DNA from 3 places in the Bordetella sp. FB-8 genome. Region 2 is predicted to be linked to each of the others. Evidence: predicted binding sites of a transcription regulator. Region 2 holds the regulator's gene; each other region holds the start of a gene.
What was found. Region 2 encodes HrcA, which represses chaperone genes, less so after heat shock. Its sites were predicted from a motif close to TTAGCACTCNNNNNNNNNGAGTGCTAA; they were not measured.
Positions count from the first base shown of each region.

Region 1: the regulator HrcA is predicted to act here: its motif matches at 4,316-4,342, upstream of H143_RS0109605 (co-chaperone GroES).
Region 3: the regulator HrcA is predicted to act here: its motif matches at 3,978-4,004, upstream of rpoH (RNA polymerase sigma factor RpoH).

Region 1 is NZ_KB907784.1:2,002,055-2,009,005, forward strand. It holds gene H143_RS0109590 (GMC family oxidoreductase) at 1-866, opposite strand, end outside; gene H143_RS0109595 (ABC transporter substrate-binding protein) at 871-1,896, opposite strand; gene groL (chaperonin GroEL) at 2,252-3,895, opposite strand; gene H143_RS0109605 (co-chaperone GroES) at 3,934-4,221, opposite strand; gene H143_RS0109610 (CitMHS family transporter) at 4,788-6,068, opposite strand; gene H143_RS0109615 (alpha/beta fold hydrolase) at 6,102-6,951, opposite strand, start outside.
Region 2 is NZ_KB907784.1:333,454-340,404, forward strand. It holds gene dnaK (molecular chaperone DnaK) at 1-1,448, opposite strand, end outside; gene grpE (nucleotide exchange factor GrpE) at 1,668-2,198, opposite strand; gene hemH (ferrochelatase) at 2,333-3,298, opposite strand; gene hrcA (heat-inducible transcriptional repressor HrcA) at 3,364-4,374, opposite strand; gene H143_RS0101645 (NAD kinase) at 4,495-5,403, shown strand; gene recN (DNA repair protein RecN) at 5,413-6,951, shown strand, end outside.
Region 3 is NZ_KB907784.1:1,537,779-1,544,729, forward strand. It holds gene H143_RS0107380 (glutamate synthase-related protein) at 1-1,842, opposite strand, end outside; gene H143_RS0107385 (transporter substrate-binding domain-containing protein) at 2,218-3,048, opposite strand; gene H143_RS20190 (hypothetical protein) at 3,078-3,794, opposite strand; gene rpoH (RNA polymerase sigma factor RpoH) at 4,047-4,931, shown strand; gene H143_RS0107400 (cation:proton antiporter) at 5,043-6,951, shown strand, end outside.

The DNA of each region.
Region 1 (6,951 bases), 1.7 Mb from region 2:
CCGCTACGCGCGGCGACGATCGGGATACCGAGTTTCATCAGCGAGTCCGGTGGTCCTACGCCGCTGCGCATCAGCAATGCCGGGCTGTGGATTGCACCAGCACAGACGATGATATGCCGCGCCTTCAGCGTCTCGGATGAGCCATCCGCGCGTTTGACATCTGCGCCAACTGCGCGGTGGCCATTGAATAGAATCCGCTCGACTTGGGCATCCGTTACGATGGCCAGATTGGGGCGGGCGCGAGCCGAGTCGTCCAGGTAGCAGACCGATGTCGGAATCCGTTCGCCATTCTGGCTGACCGCGATTGATCCGATAAAGACGCCGTCCTCCCATGGCCCGTTCTGATCTGCGCGCAGCGGATGGCCGTGGCGGCCGAAGGCGTCGATCACGCCGCGCACAAAGGGAGACAGCTGTTCGGCGCGTGCGCGCTGAATGCGTATCGGACCGCTAGTGCCATGCAACGGTCCGGAAAAATCGCAATCGTGTTCCAGTTTCAGAAAATAGGGCAGGCAGCTTGCCCAGGTCCAGCCGGTGGCGCCGAGTGCGTCCCATTCGTCGTAGTCGGCGGGCGAGCCGCGGTTGGCCATCAATGCGTTGATGGCCGACCCGCCGCCCAGAAGGCGTGCCTGCTCGTAGCGGCGGTCCGCAGCCCAGGCGCCCATTTGTGCTCGCAGTGCGCCCCAGAGATTGCGCGGGTCCAGATAGGCGCGGCCCGGATAGCGACTCCGTATTTCGTCGGGCAGGGTGGCTTGCGTCAGATCGCGTCCGGCTTCCACCAGGCATACGCGCTTGTTCGCATCCTCCGATAACCTGGCGGCCAGCACGCAACCGGCCGAGCCGCCGCCAATTATCAGAAAATCGAACATGCGACTATTGCTGCATGAACTTGAGCCAACGCGCTTTTGCCGCAATGCCATCCTTGGACGCCCACCATTGCTCGGACAACAATGCCTGCTTGGCCGCGTTAGCCGGCGAACTTGGCAGCTCTGCCGCACGTTGCGTCGAGATCTTGCCGGTACTGTACGCGGCCGGGTTGCCGGGGCCGTAGTCAATGTATTTCGGAAAATTCGCCTGAAGATCCGGGGAAACCGCGGTATCGACAAAGCGCACCGCATTGGCGAGATTCGGCGCGTTTTTCAAGATGCAAAGCTGCGTGTTCTGCAAGATGCCGTCGTTGTACGTGAAGGCAATGTCGGGATTGTCTTTCATGACCGCGCTGGCTCGGCCGTTCCAGATCATTTCCATGTCGACTTCGCCGTCGTGCAGCAATTGGGCTGACTGGCCGCCGGAGGTCCACCAGACCGCAATATGCGGTTTGATTTGCGCCAGTTTTTTGAATGCGCGATTCACGTCGAGCGGATAGAGCTTGTCGCGCGGGACGCCGTCGGCCAGCAGGGCAGCCTCCAATACCGTCGTAGGATCGTTGCGCAGCGCGCGCGTGCCGGGGAAATCCTTGACGTCCCAGAAGTCCGCCCAGCTGTGCGGAATTTTCTTGAGCGTCTTTTTGTTATAGGCGATTACGGTCGAGTAGAACTCGTAGGGAACGGAATAGGGCGTGCGGTACTTCGCAGGTATGGCAGCCGAATTCGGCATTTTCGAGAAATCCAGCTTCTCGATCAGCCCGTCCCGGCCTCCACGCAGACAGTTGGACATGGGTGTGTCGACGACATCCCAGATGGGTTTGCCTGTCGTCCCCTGGGCCTTTATTTGCGGCCAGGCGTCGGGAATGCTGTCCTGCACGATGGTGATGCCCAGCAGCTTTGCCGCGGGATCCAGAATCGCCTTGGTCTGGGCTTCCTGATATACGCCGCCTTGCGACACGAAGGTAATCTTGCCGCTGGCGTACACGGCAGGCGCGGCACATATGCATCCAACTGCGACCGATGCGATTGTCATGGCCTTCAAGGGGAAATTCTGCAATTTGCTCACGATCGCTCCTTGATTCTGTTGAAGGGGGGATTTGTCTTCAGTACGCCTTGCCCCTTATGGACACCATCCGCTCACAGTGTTCTGGTTTGACAGGCTGGATCGACTATATGTGAACCTATTTCGTGGTGACAACGCCGAAATTGTTGGAGCCGGCATTACATGAAGTCATGTTGTCGGCATGCATTTCCATCGGTGCGACTGGTATCGGCTTTCCAAAATGACTAACGCCTCAAAAGCTGGATGCTCCAACTTTTGAGGCGTAGAAGAAAAACCTCGAAGGGGGCAGGCTGGACGCCTGCCCTGGCAGCGCGGACGGACTTGCTTAGAAGTCCATGCCGCCCATGCCACCCATGCCGCCGCCGGGCATGGCGGGAGCAGCGGGCTTGTCTTCGACCAGCTCGACCACGGCAGCTTCGGCCGTCAGCAGCAGGCTGGCGACGGAAGCGGCGTTCTGCAGAGCGGTGCGGGTGACCTTGGTCGGGTCCAGCACGCCTTGCTCGACCAGGTCGACGTACTGACCGGTCGCGGCGTTGTAGCCGTAGTTGCCCTTGCCGTTGAGCACGTTGTTCACCACCACGCTGGCTTCTTCGCCGGCGTTGGTGACGATGGTGCGCAGGGGTTCTTCAACCGCGCGCAGGATCAGCTTGATGCCGGCGTTCTGGTCGGGGGTGTCGCCTTGCAGGCCGGTGATGGCTTGCTTGGCGCGCAGCAGGGCCACGCCGCCGCCAGCCACAACGCCTTCTTCCACCGCGGCACGCGTGGCGTGCAGGGCGTCTTCGACGCGGGCCTTCTTTTCCTTCATTTCGACTTCGGTGGCAGCACCGACGCGGATCACGGCAACGCCACCGGCCAGCTTGGCCACGCGTTCTTGCAGCTTCTCGCGGTCGTAGTCGGAGGTGGCTTCCTCGATCTGCACGCGAACTTGCTTGACGCGCGCTTCGATGTTCTTGCTGTCGCCGGCGCCGTCGATGATCGTGGTGTTTTCCTTGGCCACTTCGATGGTCTTGGCCTGGCCCAGTTCAGCCAGGGTCGCCTTCTCGAGCGACAGGCCGGTCTCTTCCGAGATCACGGTGCCGCCGGTCAGGATGGCGATGTCTTCCAGCATGGCCTTGCGGCGGTCGCCGAAACCCGGCGCCTTGACGGCGGTGGTCTTGAGGATGCCGCGGATGTTGTTCACCACCAGGGTCGCCAGGGCTTCGCCCTCGACGTCTTCGGCGATGATCAGCAGCGGGCGGCTCGACTTGGCCACTTGTTCCAGCACGGGCAGCAGATCGCGGATGTTGCTGATCTTCTTGTCGTAGATCAGGACATAGGGGCTGTCCAGCGTGGCGACTTGCTTGTCGGGGTTGTTGATGAAGTAGGGCGACAGGTAGCCGCGGTCGAATTGCATGCCTTCGACGACGTCCAGCTCGTTTTCCAGCGACTTGCCGTCTTCGACGGTGATGACGCCTTCCTTGCCGACCTTGTCCATCGCGTCGGCGATGATCTGGCCGATCGAGGCATCGCTATTGGCCGAAATCGAGCCGACCTGGGCGATTTCCTTGCTGGTGGTGACCGGCTTCGAAATCTTCTGCAGTTCAACCACGGCGGCGGCGACAGCCTTGTCGATACCGCGCTTCAGATCGATGGGGTTGAAACCGGCGGCGACGTACTTCAGGCCTTCCTGAACGATGGCCTGGGCCAGCACGGTGGCGGTGGTCGTACCGTCACCGGCGTTGTCGGAGGTCTTGGAGGCGACGTCCTTGACCAGTTGGGCGCCGATGTTCTCGAACTTGTCCTTCAGTTCGATTTCCTTGGCAACGGACACGCCGTCCTTGGTCACGGTCGGGGCGCCGAACGAGCGTTCGAGCACGACGTTGCGGCCCTTGGGACCCAGGGTGGTCTTGACGGCGTTGGCGAGGATATTCACGCCACGGACGATGCGCACGCGTGCGTCATCGCCGAACAGAATTTGTTTGGCAGCCATTTCTCAGCTTCCTTATTTGAATTCGGGTTAAAGCGAAATTACAGGATCACGGCGAGGACTTCGTCCTCGCGGATGACGAGCACTTCGTCGCCATCGACCTTCACGCTCTGGCCGGCGTACTTGCCGAACAGCACCTTGTCGCCGACCTTCAGGTCGACCGGCAGGACCTTGCCGTCTTCGGTTTTCTTGCCGGGGCCGACGGCCAGGACTTCACCTTGATCGGGTTTTTCAGCGGCGCTGTCGGGGATGACGATGCCTGAGGCAGTCTTGCGCTCGTTGTCCAGGCGTTTCACGATCACGCGATCGTGCAGGGGACGCAGGGCCATTTGGAACTCCTAATTCTGTAAAAGAAAAGCCAATGGGATTGGTGCGGGTGACACGGGAGGCAGACTTCCTGGAGCCAGAAGGCGACGGGAGGTGTTAGCACTCACCGATGACGAGTGCTAATTATAGGGGCAGGACGGGAAGGTTCAAGAGGGGGGCAGAATTCTTACGGTCGAATCTTTTGTCGAATTTCACTCAAGTTGGAATTTATTTCATTGAAAATAGAACTGTCCCCAAGTGCTAGATCCTTATTTCATGCGGTTTCCCGGCCGATTTTAAGAGATGAAATATCTTCCTTGAATCGGCCTTTTCGACCCAAAAATTAGTCACTCCGAAGGGCATTTAGTCTAGAAAAAATGTAACAAAATAAATCCGAGAATTGAATTTCGACTTAGATGAGAGCTTCAAGAGGCGTTGCCGCTTGGGTGCCTCGGCCTCCGGATCCCATCCTCATCATCACAAAGACCCGTTCGACCGTCTGCTGGTTGTACAAGCGCTGACCGAACCCCTGAGGCGTGCTTACGCACGACCCGCTTGTGGCTTTGTACAGTGACACGATCCTGCAGGCCTAGATTTGGATGGCGCCCGTACCGACCGCGGCTAGCAACACCACCCAGGAAATAACCCAGGTGTAAAAAAATGCGTGGCGCAGGTGTTGTCCGAAGTCAACCTCGGCAAGCCCCGCGGCAAGATACGCGCTGCCGACCATCGGGCTGATGGCGAAGCCAACGTTTTCGCCAATCATCATGGCGTGTGCCACGGATTCCGGTGAAATACCGTACGGCGTCACCATTTTCACGGCGATGGGGAGGATCCCGAAGTAGTAAGCATCCGAGCCGATTCCCATACCGATCGGTGCGGCGAAGACACCCAGGACCAGGTGGACATAGGGCCCCAAGGCGGCGGGCATGACCGACACGAGAGCATTGGCCAATTGATCCAGCATGCCGCTGTGCGTCAGCACCCCGAGAAATATCCCGGCGGAAAACAATACCGCCGCCAGCAACAAAGCCTCTGAAGCATGGCGTTTGATCATATCCATTTGATCTTTCGCCCCGCCATAATTGACTAGCAATGCAAGGGCCAGCCCCACCATAAAAACCAATACACCAGGTAGGCGCGGGAACGCGACGAGGCAGAAGATGACTGCAGCCGTCAGGCTTAGATTAAAGATGTACCGCAACTTCGGCACCGTCAAGCTCGACTTGAGTCCGGATTGCGCATCGGCGGCATCGATGGGCTCGGTGGGGCGGACCTTCCTTCCTAGCCACCATGCAAGGGTCATGGTGGCCACAAGACCGATCAGTTGCGGAATCAACAATGGACGCCATAGATATACGGGATCGGTCTTGAGGACGCTGGCGGCGCGTAGCGTCGCGGGCGTCCATGGCAGCATATTCATAATGCCCGCGGTCATTCCTGCAATCATCGGCAAGTGCAGGGTATTGATTTTCAATCGACGATAGATGGGCAGGAAAGCAGTAATGGTAACGACGTAAGTCGTGGCGCCCGCGCCATCCAAATGGCAGATCGCCGTGACCAGAACCGTAGTCATCATTACCAGGGATGGGTTGGCGCCTGCTTTCCTGACGACCGCCCGTACCAGCGGGTCAAACAGGCCTTGCTCGCTCATCAAACTGAAATAGAGAATCGCGAAAACGAACAGCGCCACGATCGGAGAGACCGAGTTCATGCCCGCCACGGAAAACTTGAAAATCGTGGTGGGTGGGAAGCCCGCAATCGCGGCCATGACAAGGGGGACCAACACGAACACCACAACGGGAGCCGCGCGGCTGCTCATCAGCAGAACCAGCGTGGCAAGAATCATTACCGCGGCGACGAGCACCATATTTGTCTCCTGTATTTTTGTTGTCTATCGGGATCAAGCCGTGGTCAACCAGGCGATGACATCCCGGACGATTAGATCGGCATTCCTGTCCAGCATCACGAAGTGGGTATTGCCCCGAATGTCTTGTTCGGGCAAATCTAGAACGCTCACTGCGGTCTTTGTGTCGCGCAATCTCTCGACATAACCGTCGACGGTATGGCGATATGTCTGCCACGTGACATGACCCGCGATGTAGTCTCCCCATACCACCAAGTGAGGGGGAAGCCCGGAAATCGCGGGATCGTGATCCGGCGCGCCCGATGGCTCGATTGCCACCACTTTGCGCACGAACTCGGGGGCTTGCCGGGCGGCCTTCAATGCGAAGCCACCGCCCTGGCTATGTCCGATTACAAAGCAAGGTCCCACTCGACGCAAAAGCGCCAAGTAGGCCTGCATGGTGATGTCTTCATGCCCGGCCCATCTAGGCACCCATTGTTTGGCGAATTGATCAAATGCATTGACCGGGAACTGGACGCCTGGATGTGGTCGACGTTGATCGGGGTTTGTTGCATAGCCCTGCGAAGTGCCGAACCGAAACATTTGCCAGGCCTCGTTCTTGCTGCGAAACAGGGGCTCGTCCTTGTAGATTTCTGGGAAGCTGTTCCAGCCAGAACGTCCGCGTTCCACCGCATCGCTGACATAGACATCGAACCCGGCCTCCAGGAAGCGATGCAGCCAGCCTGGACGCCCATCGGGCGTTGTTTCCCAATTCACACCTGTCATGCCGCCGCCATGCCACAAGAGGACCGGAAACGGATGGCGGGGTTGTGCCTGCAAATACCCTTGCACGTACATCTGCCCGGTCTCGTAATCGCCGTTCGGATCCACCGGTCGCGAAGACGCC
Region 2 (6,951 bases):
CCGTTGGCATCGATGTCGAAGGTGACTTCGATCTGCGGCAGGCCGCGCGGCGCCGGGGGAATGCCCTCGAGATTGAACTCGCCCAGGGCCTTGTTGCCCGCGGCGATTTCGCGCTCGCCCTGGAACACCTTGATCGTCACGGCCGGCTGGTTGTCGTCGGCCGTCGAGAACGTCTGCGAGAACTTGGTCGGGATCGTGGTGTTCTTCTGGATCATCTTGGTCATCACGCCGCCCAGGGTTTCGATACCCAGCGACAGCGGCGTCACGTCCAGCAGCAGCACGTCCTTACGGTCGCCCGACAGCACCGAACCTTGAATGGCGGCGCCGGCGGCGACCGCTTCATCGGGGTTCACATCCTTGCGCGGATCGCGGCCGAAGAATTCCTTGACCTTGTCCTGCACCTTGGGCATGCGGGTCATGCCGCCGACCAGGATCACGTCGTCGATCTCCGAAACCTTTACGCCGGCGTCCTTGATGGCCACGCGGCAAGGTTCGATGGTGCGCTCGATCAGATCCTCGACCAGGGCTTCCAGCTTGGCGCGCGTAATCTTCAGGTTCAAGTGCTTGGGACCCGAGGCATCGGCCGTGATGTAGGGCAGATTGATTTCGGTCTGCTGGCTCGAGGACAGCTCGATCTTGGCCTTTTCCGCGGCTTCCTTCAGACGCTGCAGGGCCAGCACGTCCTTGGACAAATCGACGCCTTGATCTTTCTTGAACTCGGAAATGATGTAGTCGATGATGCGCTGGTCGAAATCTTCGCCGCCCAGGAAGGTATCGCCGTTGGTCGACAGCACTTCGAACTGCATCTCGCCGTCCACGTCGGCGATTTCGATAATGGACACGTCAAAGGTGCCCCCGCCCAGGTCATATACCGCGATCTTGCGGTCGCCCTTCTCGGCCTTGTCCAGACCGAAGGCCAACGCAGCCGCGGTGGGCTCGTTGATGATGCGCTTGACTTCCAGGCCGGCGATGCGGCCGGCATCCTTGGTGGCCTGGCGCTGGCTGTCGTTGAAGTAGGCCGGCACCGTGATCACGGCCTCGGTAACCTCATGGCCGAGGTAGTCCTCGGCGGTCTTCTTCATCTTGCGCAGGACTTCGGCCGACACCTGCGGAGGCGCCAGCTTCTGGTCGCGGGCCTGAACCCACGCGTCGCCGTTGTCGGCCTTGACGATGCTGTAGGGCATCAGGTCGATGTCTTTCTGTACCGCCTTCTCTTCGAACTTGCGGCCGATGAGGCGCTTGACGGCGTACAGCGTGTTCTTGGGGTTGGTAACCGCCTGGCGCTTGGCCGGCGCGCCCACCAGGGTCTCGCCATCATCCATATAGGCGATGATCGAAGGCGTGGTGCGGGCGCCTTCGGCGTTTTCGATGATCTTGACTTGGCCGCCTTCGACGACAGCCACGCAGCTATTGGTGGTGCCCAGGTCGATGCCGATGATCTTGCTCATGGTATTTCTTACCTTGATAAGTGAATACGTTAAATGGGTTGAATGCTTGGATGTCTGGTAATTAAGGGCCGATTTCGGCTTTTCAAGGCCTGTTTAGGTTCTTTACGCGCCGAGGCTGCCCTGCGTAATTCCGATGATCTCCCGGTGGGCTGCGCTTGGCCGCCCCGCGTTTGGCCGCCCCGCGCTTCGGATTCCTCCGGGCCCTGGGTTCGAACCCGTTTACTGGCCCGCGGAAACCACCACCAGCGCCGGGCGCAAGGTGCGGTCGGCAATGGCGTAGCCCTTTTGCAGTACCTGAACCACGGTATTGGCGGGCTGCTCGGCGGGCACCGAGGAAATGGCCTGGTGCTGATGCGGATCGAATTTGTCGCCCTGAGCCGGCGCGATTTCCTTGAGCAGATTGCGCTCGAACGCGCTGGCGAGTTGCCTGAGGGTCATCTGAACCCCTTCGCGCAGTGTTTCGACGGTCTGGTCGGTCTGAGCCAGGGCGGCTTCCAGGCTGTCCTTGACCGGAACCAGGCCTTCGGCGAAGGATTCGATGCCGAACTTGCGGGCCTTGCTCACGTCTTCCTGGGCGCGCCGGCGCACGTTCTCCGCCTCCGCCATGGCGCGCAGCACCTGATCCTGCTGGGTCTGCAGGGCGGATTGGACGGATTCCAACTCAGCGCGCAGGGTGTTCAGCTCGGTTTGCAGATCGTCCCCTGCTTGGGTTGCAAGGCTGGGATCGATCGGCTCTTGGGGTGCCGTCATGGGGTCCTCCGGAAGAAAATGTTACGAATACCTATCTCGACCATATGGAGATGGGTTCGCGGATTTCAAGGGCCTGACTCTGCCTGGCGTAAAGCGGCAACCGAAGGTCGCAGGACGCCATCGGCGCCACGCAGTCAGGTCTGCAGCTGGCGTTGCACCAGCCGCGCCATTCCATCCAACCAGGTCGGATCATCATTGAGCGCGGGGATGTAACGGAACTGCTTGCCCCCGGCCTCGATGAACGCTTCCCGGCAGAGCTGGTCGATCTCCTCCAGCGTCTCGAGGCAGTCGGCCATGAAGCCTGGACATACCACGTCCACCGATTTGACCCCCTCACCGGGCAGGGCCTGCAAGCGCGGCAAGGTATAGGGTTCGAGCCAGCGTTGCGCGCCGAAACGGCTCTGGAACGTGACCTCGGAGCGGGATTCGATCAGACCCAGACGCTGGCGCAGCAGCGCAGCGGTTTCCAGACAGTGGCGGTAGTAGGGATCGCCACGATCGATCATGCGCCGCGGCAGGCCGTGAAAGCTCATCAGCAGCTTGTCCGGATGTCCGTGGTCCTGCCAGTGCCGGGCGATGCGGCCGGCCAGGGCATCCAGGTAAGCGGGATCCTCGTAGAAGTGCTCAATGACGCGCGGCTTGGACACCAGCCCCAGGGGTCCGACTTGCGCCATCACGGCATCGACGACCGAGCCGGTCGTGCTGCCCGAGTATTGCGGATACAGCGGCAGCACCACGATGCGTTCGCACCCGGCCGCACGCAGCGCCGCCATGGCATCGGCGATGGCAGGCCGACCGTAGCGCATGGCAAGCTCGACGCGGACATCCAGCCCGCTGGCCGCCAGCCGCTCGGCCAGTCCGTCGGCCTGGCGGCGGCTGTAGACCAGTAGCGGCGAGCCGCCTTCCAGCCAGATGCCGGCGTAGCGAGGAGCCAGCCTTTTGGGACGGCTGCGCAGTATCACGCCGTACAGAATGGGCAGCCACAGCAGCCGCGGCAGCTCGACCACGCGCTGATCGGACAGGAACTCGGCCAGATACTGCCGGATGGCATGCGGCGTCGGCGCCTCGGGCGTACCCAGGTTGACGACCAGCACGCCCATACGGCCGTTCGGGGGTCGGTGGATTTGCGAAGGATCAGCGGACACGACGATTCCTGTTGAGCGTGCTAGTTGTTGCTGAGCGCGTTCGACAGCAGACGCGCGGTGATGTCGACGATGGGTATCACCCGCTCATAGGCCATGCGCGTGGGTCCGATCACGCCCAGCGTTCCGACCACTTTGCCGTCCACTCCGTACGGGGCCGTGATGATGGAGACATCTTCCACGGGCATGAGCTGCGAATCGCCGCCGATGTATATCTGCACGCCTTGCGCGCGGCGGGACATGTCCAGCAGCTGCAGCAGGTCGGTCTTTTTCTCGAACAGCGAGAACATCTTGCGCAGGCGGTCCATGTCAGAAGCGATGTCGGTCACTTCGAGCAGCTTGCGTTCGCCTGAAATCACCATCGCATCGCCGTCGTCGGCCGCCTCGGCGCCCGCCTCGACAGCAGCCTGCATCAGCCTGGAAATGTCCTCGCCCAACTGGGCCAGCTCGGTGGAAAGGGTGCGCCGCACCGCCTCGAAAGACTTGCCCGAGAAATGCACGTTGAAAAAATTGCCCGCCTCGATCAGATCCGCCTCGCTGTAGTCGCGCTGCATGGCCAGGATGCGGTTCTGCACGTCGCCATCGGGCGTGACGATGATCAGCAGCACGCGCCTGTCGGAAAGGCGTATGAATTCGATGTGGCGAAACACCTGAGAACGCTTGGGCGTGAGCACCACCCCGGCAAACTGCGTCAGGTTGGACAGCAGCGCCGCGGCCGCATTGACCGCCCGGGCCGGTTCGGTCATGGGCAGCATATCGGCCACTTCGTGTCCGTAGCTAGGTTCGAGCTGGTAGGCGCGCACGGCCAGCAGCGTGTCGACGAACATCCGATAGCCGCGGGGCGTGGGAATGCGGCCGGCCGAGGTGTGGGGACTATGGATCAGCCCCTGGTCCTCAAGATCGGCCATGACATTGCGGATGGTGGCGGGCGACAGGTCAAATACCTTGGAAAGCGTGCGCGACCCTACCGGCTGCCCATCGGCGATGTAGCGTTCGATAAGAGCTTTCAGCAATGCGCCCGCGCGGTCGTCCATGCCCCTATTTTAAGGAAAGTTTGCGAGTCGGGGGTTTTTTTCTCCCTATGCGCGGCGGACCGCGACTTTATAATCGATCCACCCGCTACGTCGACGGAATAATAAAAGGCGCGAAACACGATGCACTTTCCAACCATCGCCCTGATCGGCAGGTACCAGGACAGCGGTCTGGACGGCCCGCTGCGCGCGTTGGCGTCGATGCTGACCCGGGCGGGCCGCGCAGTGCTGATCGAGACCGAGACGGCCCGCAATACCCAGGTACACGAGTACCCGGTGGCCACCCTCGAGGAAATCGGCAAGACCGCCTCACTGGCCGTGGTCATGGGCGGGGACGGCACCGTGCTGGGGGTCGCCAGGCACCTGGCGCCCTACAGCGCGCTGATCGTAGGCATCAACCACGGCCACCTGGGCTTCATCACCGACATCTCCCTGCCCGAAGCGCACACCGCGCTGGCCCAGATGCTGCACGGTAATTACCGCATCGAAGAGCGCATGCTGCTGACCGCCAGCATCTGGCGCGGCAGCCAGCAAATGTACGCCGCCACGGCGCTGAATGACGTTGTCATCAACCGCGCCGGCCGCGGCGGCATGATCGAAGTGCATGTCGAGCACAACGACATTTTCATGTACTCCCAACGCGCCGACGGCCTGATCATCGCCACGCCTACCGGATCGAGTGCCTATGCTCTGTCGGCCGGCGGCCCGCTGCTGCACCCTGGCCTGAACGCCGTGGCGCTGGTGCCGGTCGCGCCGCAGACCCTGTCAAACCGCCCCATCGTTATCCCCGGCGATGGCGTACTCAAGCTCTCGCTCACCGCCGTCGGGCGCGGTCAGACGGGCGCTAACGTGCACTTCGACATGCAATCCTGGTCCGACCTTCAGGTGGGCGATTGCATCCGGGTACAGCGTGCGCCCTGGAACATCCGTTTCGTGCATCCGCAAGGCTACAGCTATTTCTCCACCCTGCGCCGCAAGCTGCACTGGAACCTGATGCCGCACGACACCGAACCCGGCGCCAAGCTCGGATAGCCCCTACCCATGCTACGCACCCTGCATATCCGCGACTTCGTCATCGTCGAACAGGCCGAAATCCACTTCGATGCCGGTTTCACCGTCTTCTCCGGTGAAACCGGCGCCGGAAAATCGATACTCATCGACGCCCTGGCGCTGGCGCTGGGCGAACGCGGCGATGCCGGCGTGCTGCGCGAAGGCGCGCAACGGGCCGACATCACCGCGCTGTTCGACACGCCCGAGGCGCTGACGGGCTGGCTGGCTGAGCGAGAACTCGACGCCGGGCCGGAACTGGCGCTGCGCCGCGTCGTCGACGCCCAGGGCCGCAGCCGCGCCTATCTCAACGGCAACCCGGTCACCGTGGCGCTGCTGCGCGAGCTGGGCGAACACCTGGTGGACATCCACGGCCAGCACGCGCACCAAAGCCTGATGCGGCCAGACGCCCAGCGCGACCTGCTCGACGCCCACGGCGGGCACGCCCCATTGCGCCAGTCAGTGGCACAGGCCTGGAAGCAATGGCGCGCTCTGCTCAAGCAGCTCGATGCCGCCGAGCACGATGCCGGCACCCTGGCCGCGGAACAGGAGCGGCTGCGATGGCAGGCTGACCAACTCGACAGCCTGAATCTGGCGCCCGGAGAATGGGACGCCCTGCAGACCGAGCAGACCCGGCTGGCCCATGCCCAGTCGCTGCGCGACGGCGCCACCCAGGTCATCGAAGCGCTGGACGGCGAGAACGGCTCGGCCCGCCAGCGCATCGGCCTGGCCATGCATCAAACCCAGCAGATGCTGCGCCACGACCCCAGCCTCACGAGCTTGGCACAGGCACTGGAGTCGGCCGATATCGCCATAAACGAAGCCGTGTCCGACATGAACAGCTATGTCGACCGGGTCGAACTCGACCCACAGCGCCTGGCCGAGATCGAGGCGCGCATGGGCGCCGCCTTCGATCTGGCCCGCAAGTTCAGAACCGAACCCGGCGAACTCCCCGCGCTGCGCGACACCCTGCATGCTCGATTGGCGGACATGCAGGCCGCGGCTGACATAGAAGCCCTGCGCCGGCAGGTCCAAGCCGCCCAGGCCGAATACGCCCAGGCGGCCGGCGCGCTTTCGGCCGCGCGCCGCAAGGTGGCCAAGGACCTGGGCAAACAGGTAAGCCAGGCCATGCAGACTTTGTCCATGAAAGGTGGCGCTTTCGAGGTCGCCCTGCTGGAAGGCGCGCCGTCGGCCCAGGGCGGCGAAATCGTCGAGTTCCGCGTGGCCGGCCATGCCGGCGCCACGCCACGGCCGCTGGCGAAAGTGGCCTCGGGCGGCGAGCTGTCGCGCATTTCGCTGGCGCTGTCGGTCATGGCGAGCCGGGCGGCGCGCGTGCCCACCCTGATCTTCGACGAAGTGGACAGCGGCGTGGGCGGCGCGGTGGCGGAGGTCGTGGGCAAGCTGCTGCGCGAGCTGGGCGAGCGCCATCAGGTGCTGTGCGTAACGCACCTGCCCCAGGTGGCCGCCTGCGGCAATGCGCACTACCAAGTCAGCAAAACGGAAAATCGCGGCAAGACGCGATCGGGTATCGAG
Region 3 (6,951 bases), 1.2 Mb from region 2:
GGCCACGCGGGCCTCGATGCCTTCGGAACCCCAGGCGGCCGGGTAGGTGATGTCCAGCTCGAAGCTGCGGAATTTCTGGCCGGTGACCTGCTCGATGCCGCGGATCTGTGCCATGTCGGCGAAATCCAGCACGGGCTGTGCGATTTCCAGGCGCAGCGGCGGGTTGACGTTGTTGATGTCCAGCAGATTGGGCTTGGGTCCGATGAAAGACACCAGCGACATCACCATTTGTTCGCGGATCGGGTCGATAGGGGGGTTGGTGACCTGCGCGAACAGCTGGCGGAAGTAGTTGTAGAAGGGCTTGGGACGGTTCGACAATACCGCCAGCGGCGCGTCGTTGCCCATAGATCCGATGATTTCCTCGCCCGTGGCCGCCATGGGTTCGAGGATGAACTTGTAGTCCTCCTGCGTCCAGCCAAAGGCCTGCTGACGATCGAGCAGCGATACGCTGGTCTGCGTGGCGGGCGAGACGACGTTTTGCTGCGCCGGAAGCGAATCGAGTTTGACCTGCAGGCGGTCGATCCACTGGCGATACGGGCGGCTGTTGGCCAGTTGCGCCTTGACCTCGGCGTCGTCGATGATGCGGCCTTGCTCCAGGTCGATGAGGAACATCTTGCCCGGCTGCAGGCGCCATTTCTTGGTGATGCGGTGCTCGGGGATGGGCAGGGTGCCGGCCTCGGAGGCCAGGATGACCATGTCGTCGTCGGTGACCAGGTAGCGGGCCGGGCGCAGACCGTTGCGGTCCAGCGTGGCGCCGATCTGGCGGCCGTCGGTAAAGGCGATGGCGGCGGGGCCGTCCCAGGGCTCCATCATGGCCGCGTGGTATTCGTAGAAGGCGCGGCGGCTGGCGTCCATCTGGGTGTGCTGCTCCCAGGCCTCGGGGATCATCATCATCATGGCATGCGAGAGCGCATAGCCGGAGTTGACCAGCAGTTCCAGGCAGTTGTCGAAAGTTGCCGTATCGGACTGGCCCTCGTAGACGATGGGGTAGAGTTTTTTGAGGTCGTCGCCGAGTACGGCCGACTGCATCATGCCTTCGCGCGCGCGCAGCCAGTTGAAGTTGCCCTTGACCGTGTTGATCTCGCCGTTGTGGGCAATCATGCGGTAGGGGTGGGCCAGCGGCCAGGCGGGGAAGGTGTTGGTCGAGAAGCGCTGGTGCACCAGCGCCAGGGCCGAAACGGTGCGCGGGTCGGCCAGGTCGCGGTAGTAGCGCCCAACCTGGTCGGCCAGCAGCAGGCCCTTGTAGACCACGGTGCGCACCGAGGCCGAGGGCACGAAGTATTCCTTGCCGTGGGCCAGTTGCATGGCCTGGATGGCGTGGCTGGCGGTTTTGCGGATGACGTAGAGCTTGCGTTCCAGCGCGTCGGGCACCATGACGTCGGGGCCGCGGCCGATGAAGAGCTGGCGGATGACCGGTTCGACCGAGCGCACGGCGGGCGACATGGGCATGTCGGTGTCCACCGGTACGTCGCGCCAGCCCAGCACGATCTGGCCCTCGGCGCGCACCGAGCGCTCGAGCTCCTGTTCGCAGGCCAGGCGCGAGGCGGTTTCCTTGGGCAGGAAGACCATGGCCACGCCGTATTCGCCCTGTTGGGGCAGCACGATGCCGCGCTGCGCCATGTCATCGCGGTAGAGCTGGTCGGGAATCTGGATCAGGATGCCCGCGCCATCGCCCATGAGCTTGTCGGCGCCGACCGCGCCGCGATGGTCCAGGTTTTCGAGGATCTTCAGGCCCTGCTGGATGATGGTGTGGCTCTTGTGTCCCTTGATATGAGCGACGAAGCCCACGCCGCAGGCGTCATGCTCGTTGCTGGGGTGGTACAGCCCTTGGGCCGGCGGCATTCCGATGCGGCTGGCATCGATGGGCGCGGCCGGCTTAGGCGCGGCCGGCACAGGCGCGGCCGGCACGTCGGCATGGCGGGAGAGGGAGGACGAAATAGGGGGCATGGCGCGCTCCGCGTGGGGACTGCGGGAATTGTTGTCAGAAACAGTAGGGCGAAGATAGCGCGCCGGGATTCGATGTGCAAGTGCAATAAAAAGGGTATGTCCCTAAATTTTATTCCAATGGCAAGATACTTTTAAAAATGGGGACATTTATTTTTCTTTTTAAAAACAATATAGTAATCAACTCACCTTTTATGGGCGGGTGAGAAAAAGCGATTTTATACATTGATAAGACCCCATTTTATTTTGGGAATCTTCAGGGCGATAAGGCGCTTACTGCTCAGGCTTGGGTGCCTTGGCGGGCACGGTAATGGCCTGGCCGAACCACTTGGTCTGCAGTTCCGCAAGCTTGCCCTGTTGGGTGAGTTCTCGCATGGCGTTCGAGATTGCCTCGAAGAGCGACCTGGAATCGCCGTCATCGCGCATCATGTAGCCGTAATAGACCCGAGTACCGAAGCCAGGCTGGACCACGCCGAAGACGCCGGGGCTGTGACGCAGGACTTCCATGACGTCGTTGGCGGCAATGGCCACGCCGTCCAGGCGGCCGGCCTTCAGATCGGCATTGGCCAGGCGATTGTCGGCATACTCGACGATAGCGACAGGCCTGGGCAGGGTTGTGTTGAACCTTCTGAGCTCGGCCAGGGCGAAAGAGCCGCGCTGCGCACCGATTTTCTTGCCTGCGATGTCCGCGGGTTTGACCAGGCCGGTTTCGCCCTTGCGGATTTCGATCATGGTCTGGGCGCTGGAGACGGGCGGCAGGAAGCGGAAGGTTTTGGCCAGGTCGGCCGTGATCGGAGCCGGACCCCCGGCAAGGTCGAATTTCCTCGATTGCAGACCGAGCATGATCCTGGGCCAGGGCCGGTCGATCCAATCGATCTTCAAGCCCAGCTTATGGCCGATCTGCGCGAACAGGTCGACGTTGAAGCCGGCGTGCTTGCCGTCCTGGATGAAATCGTAGGGAGGGAATTGCTCTTCCGTGGCAATGTGCAGCACGCCTGCGGCCTGGGCGCGCGCCAGTGCGTCCTGGGCGCGGGCGGTGCCACCTAGCAGGGTGAGGGAAATGACGGCGGCGCAGGCGGCGACAAGGTGTTTCGGGCGACGCATTTAACGGCAAAAACTCATGTCAAAAGACCCTAAGATGCGGCCGTGCCGGGCAGCGGCTTCTTGCGGGGGCGGCCGCGATGGCCGGGCGAGACGCGGCGGCTGGCGGTGTGGGACAGGCTGGCGATAAAGGCCGGTCCGCCCAGCGCCCATTGGCCCGAGACAGCTTGTTCAATGCGCTGGGACTCGTCGCGCGAAAGGCCGTCTTGCAGCAGCTTGCGGTAATTGGCCTGGCGGTCGAAGGGCGTGTTGCCGCAGGCCCAGTAGTCGGCGTGGTCCGTCTGCCACGACGGGGCGGGCGTCTGGTGGCTGGCGCCGGTGTGGCTGCCGGCCGAGGACCAGGGCCAGGAATCCGGGTCGGACGCGCCGCCGCTGCGCACGGGGTAGGTTTCAAGCCAGATCTGGGCGCGCAGTACCCAGGGGTGGGGTTCGAGCAGGGCCGACCGGTAGCGCCCGGCGAAGACCCTGCCCCCGCGCAGGCGGGCCGCCAGGTTGCGCCCCAGGGTCTGCATCAGACGAGGCAGGCCGGATTCGTCGGCCGGAGTGGCCAGGAGCAGGATGCGGTCGGTGGCAAGGACCCAGCCATGCACGGCCACTTTGTGGCGCTGGGCCGAGTCGCCCAGCCAGCCGACGAGCTGGTTGAGAATGTCCTGCGGCGCGGGCTGGCCCGGCGCCGCCAATGGCTGGACGAAACTGGCCTGCACCAATTGGGGCAGCCCGGGAGCATACAGTCGGGGCAGACGAGCCATGAGATTTAACCTTGCAAGGGGACGCAAGAGGGTTGGGGTCACTATATTAAATAGTGCCGCTGTCGTCGATGGTCATCCGGGGGCAAATCGTGCGCAGGCGTAACAGCGCGCTGCATAAGCGGCCGCGCGCCTAGCGGGAATAACCGCTCCCGCAGGGAACTCCTACATGCTGGAAAGGTCAAATTAGCACTCGACAAAGTAGAGTGCTAACATCATTCAAATGCTTATTTCCTACCTTCAGGAGGCCACGCCATGAAAGCAGCCAGTATCGCGACGGACAGGTCCAACGCGCTGGCGTTGGCAGTGGCCAACCCGGGCGCGCTCGGCACCATTGACGCCTATATCTCGACGGTCAACCGCCTGCCGGTGCTCAGCGCCGAACGCGAAACCGATCTTGCTCGCCGCCTGCGCGATCATGAAGATCTCGAGGCCGCGCGCGAGCTCATCCTGTCGCACCTGCGCCTGGTGGTGTCGGTGGCACGTCAATATCTGGGCTACGGCCTGCCGCACGCCGATCTCATCCAGGAAGGCAACGTTGGCCTGATGAAGGCCGTCAAACGCTTCGACCCCGAACGCGGTGTGCGCCTGGTGTCTTTCGCCGTGCACTGGATCAAGGCCGAGATCCATGAATACATCGTGCGCAACTGGCGCATGGTCAAGGTGGCCACCACCAAGGCACAGCGCAAGCTTTTCTTCAATCTGCGCAGCATGCGGCCCGATGGCCAGACGCTGGCCAGCGAGCAGGTCGACCATATCGCCGAAGAGCTGAATGTGCGCCGCGAAGACGTGCGCGAAATGGAAGTGCGCCTGTCCGGCCGCGACCTTTCGCTGGAAGGCCAGGACGACGACGAGGACAGCTTTGCGCCCATCGCCTATCTGTCCGACGAAGGCCGCGAGGAACCTACGCGCGTGCTGGCCCGCAAAGCGCACACCGCCCTGGAGGGCGAGGGGCTGACCCAGGCGCTCGAGGGCTTGGATGCGCGCTCGCGCCGCATCATCGAGGCGCGCTGGCTGCAGGACGACGGCGGCCTGACGCTGCACGATCTGGCCGCCGAGTTCGGCGTGTCGGCCGAGCGCATCCGCCAGATCGAGGCGGCCGCGCTCAAGAAGATGCGCGGCGCCCTCGCGCCGGCCTGATCTTCAAGCCGCTGTAAACGCCCAAGGCGCCGCGGGTCGGCGCCTTGGGCGTTTCGCAAACCCACTATCCGCTATCCTTGAGGTTCGCATAGACAAGGAGCCTCGAGGCGCATGGACGTCGGCCTGATCGTTTTCGGCATTGCCGGCCTGCTCACGCTGGTCTGCTTCATGCCGCCTCTGGCGGCCCGCCTCAAGCTGCCGTATTCGGTGCTGCTGGCGATCGTCGGCTGCCTACTCGGCATTCTCATGCACTGGCACGGGTGGGTGCCTCCAGTGCTGGGCGATCTGCTCGCCACCATCGATCACTTCGAGATTTCGTCGGACACCTTCCTCATGGTGTTCCTGCCGGTGCTGCTGTTCGAAACGTCGCTGTCGATGAACGTGCGTCGCCTGATGGACGACCTGGGTCCCATTCTGCTGATGGCCATCGTGGCGGTGGTGGTCTGCACCATCGTGGTAGGCCTGGCCCTGAACGCGGCTTCGAACTACGGGATCATCGCCTGCCTGCTGCTGGGGGCTATCGTGGCCACGACCGATCCGGTGGCCGTGGTGAGCATCTTTCGCGAAGTGGGGGCGCCCAAGCGGCTGACTACGCTGATTGAAGGCGAGAGCCTGCTCAACGACGCGGCATCCATCGCCCTGTACTCGGTGTTGGTGGCGACGCTGGCCGGCGGCGCGATGGAACATGGCCGGCTGTCGGTGGGCGGCGTGCTGGGCGCCTTCCTGTTCACCTTCCTGGGCGGCGGGCTGGCTGGTTACATCATGGGGCGCGCGGCTTGCTGGCTGTTCGCGTTGCTGCGCGGCTTTCCCACGGCCGAGATCACGCTCACGCTCAGCCTGGCCTATCTTTCCTTCTACATCCCCGAACACTACCTGGGTGTATCGGGCGTGGTGGCCACGGTCATCTCCGGGCTGGTGGTGGGTTCGACGGGCCGCACGCGCATGTCTCCAGGCACCTTCGAACACCTGGCTCTGGCCTGGGAACAGTTCGGCTTCTGGGCCAATTCGCTGATCTTCCTGTTTGCCTCGATGCTGATTCCGCGCATGATGGCCCATGCCGGCTGGCTGGAGTTGAGCATGGTGCTGGTGGTGTTCGCCGCCACGCTGGCGGCGCGCGCCGTCGTGGTGTTCGGCCTGCTGCCGCTGCTGCGCGTGATGCGCATGAGCTCCCGGGTCAGCAAGTCCTACAAGGCTGTGATGCTGTGGGGCGGCCTGCGCGGGGCCGTATCGCTGGCGCTGGCGCTGGCGGTAATCGAGAAGGACGCCATTCCCGAATCCGTGCGACAGTTCGTGGGCGTGGCCACCACGGGTTTCGTGCTGATGACGCTCTTGATCAACGGCACGACGCTGCGCTGGCTGATCGGCATGCTGGGCCTGAACCAGCTCTCGCCCATGGAGCACAGCCTGCGCAACCAGGCGCTCATCATCGCCCTGGAAGACCTGCAGGAGCGCACCGACGAGATCGCGCGCACCGATCACATCGGCAGCGAAGCCAGCGCACGCATCCACGCCGTGTTCGATGCCAGCCTGGCCAGCGTTCAGGACGCGCAGGCGGCCCAGCTGACCGTCGAGCAGCGCGTGCGGGTGGGCCTGGCCGCTGTGGCGCAGCGCGAACAGGAAATGTTCTTCGACATTCTCAAGGCGCAGATCGTCGACTGGCGCATGGCCGAGAACCTGCTGGCGCGCGCCGAGCGGCTGGAGGATTCGATCCGTTCGCATGGGTTGCCAGGCTTGCAGGCGGCCATCGAGGCCGACGTGCGATACGGCCGCGGTTTCCGCATCGCCTTGCGCATGTACGACCTGTTCGGCTGGCAGGGCTGGCTGGCGCGCGAGCTGGCGCAACGCTTCTCCGCGCTGATGACCAAACGCTCGGTGGTGCAGCAACTCCTTAAATTCGCGCACGACGAACTCGGGCCGCTTCTGGGCCAGGAGGTGGCCCAGCGCATCGTCGACATCCACCAGCGCCGCCTGAGCCTGGTCGAGAACGCCATGCAGGCGCTTAATTTGCAATACCCGTCCT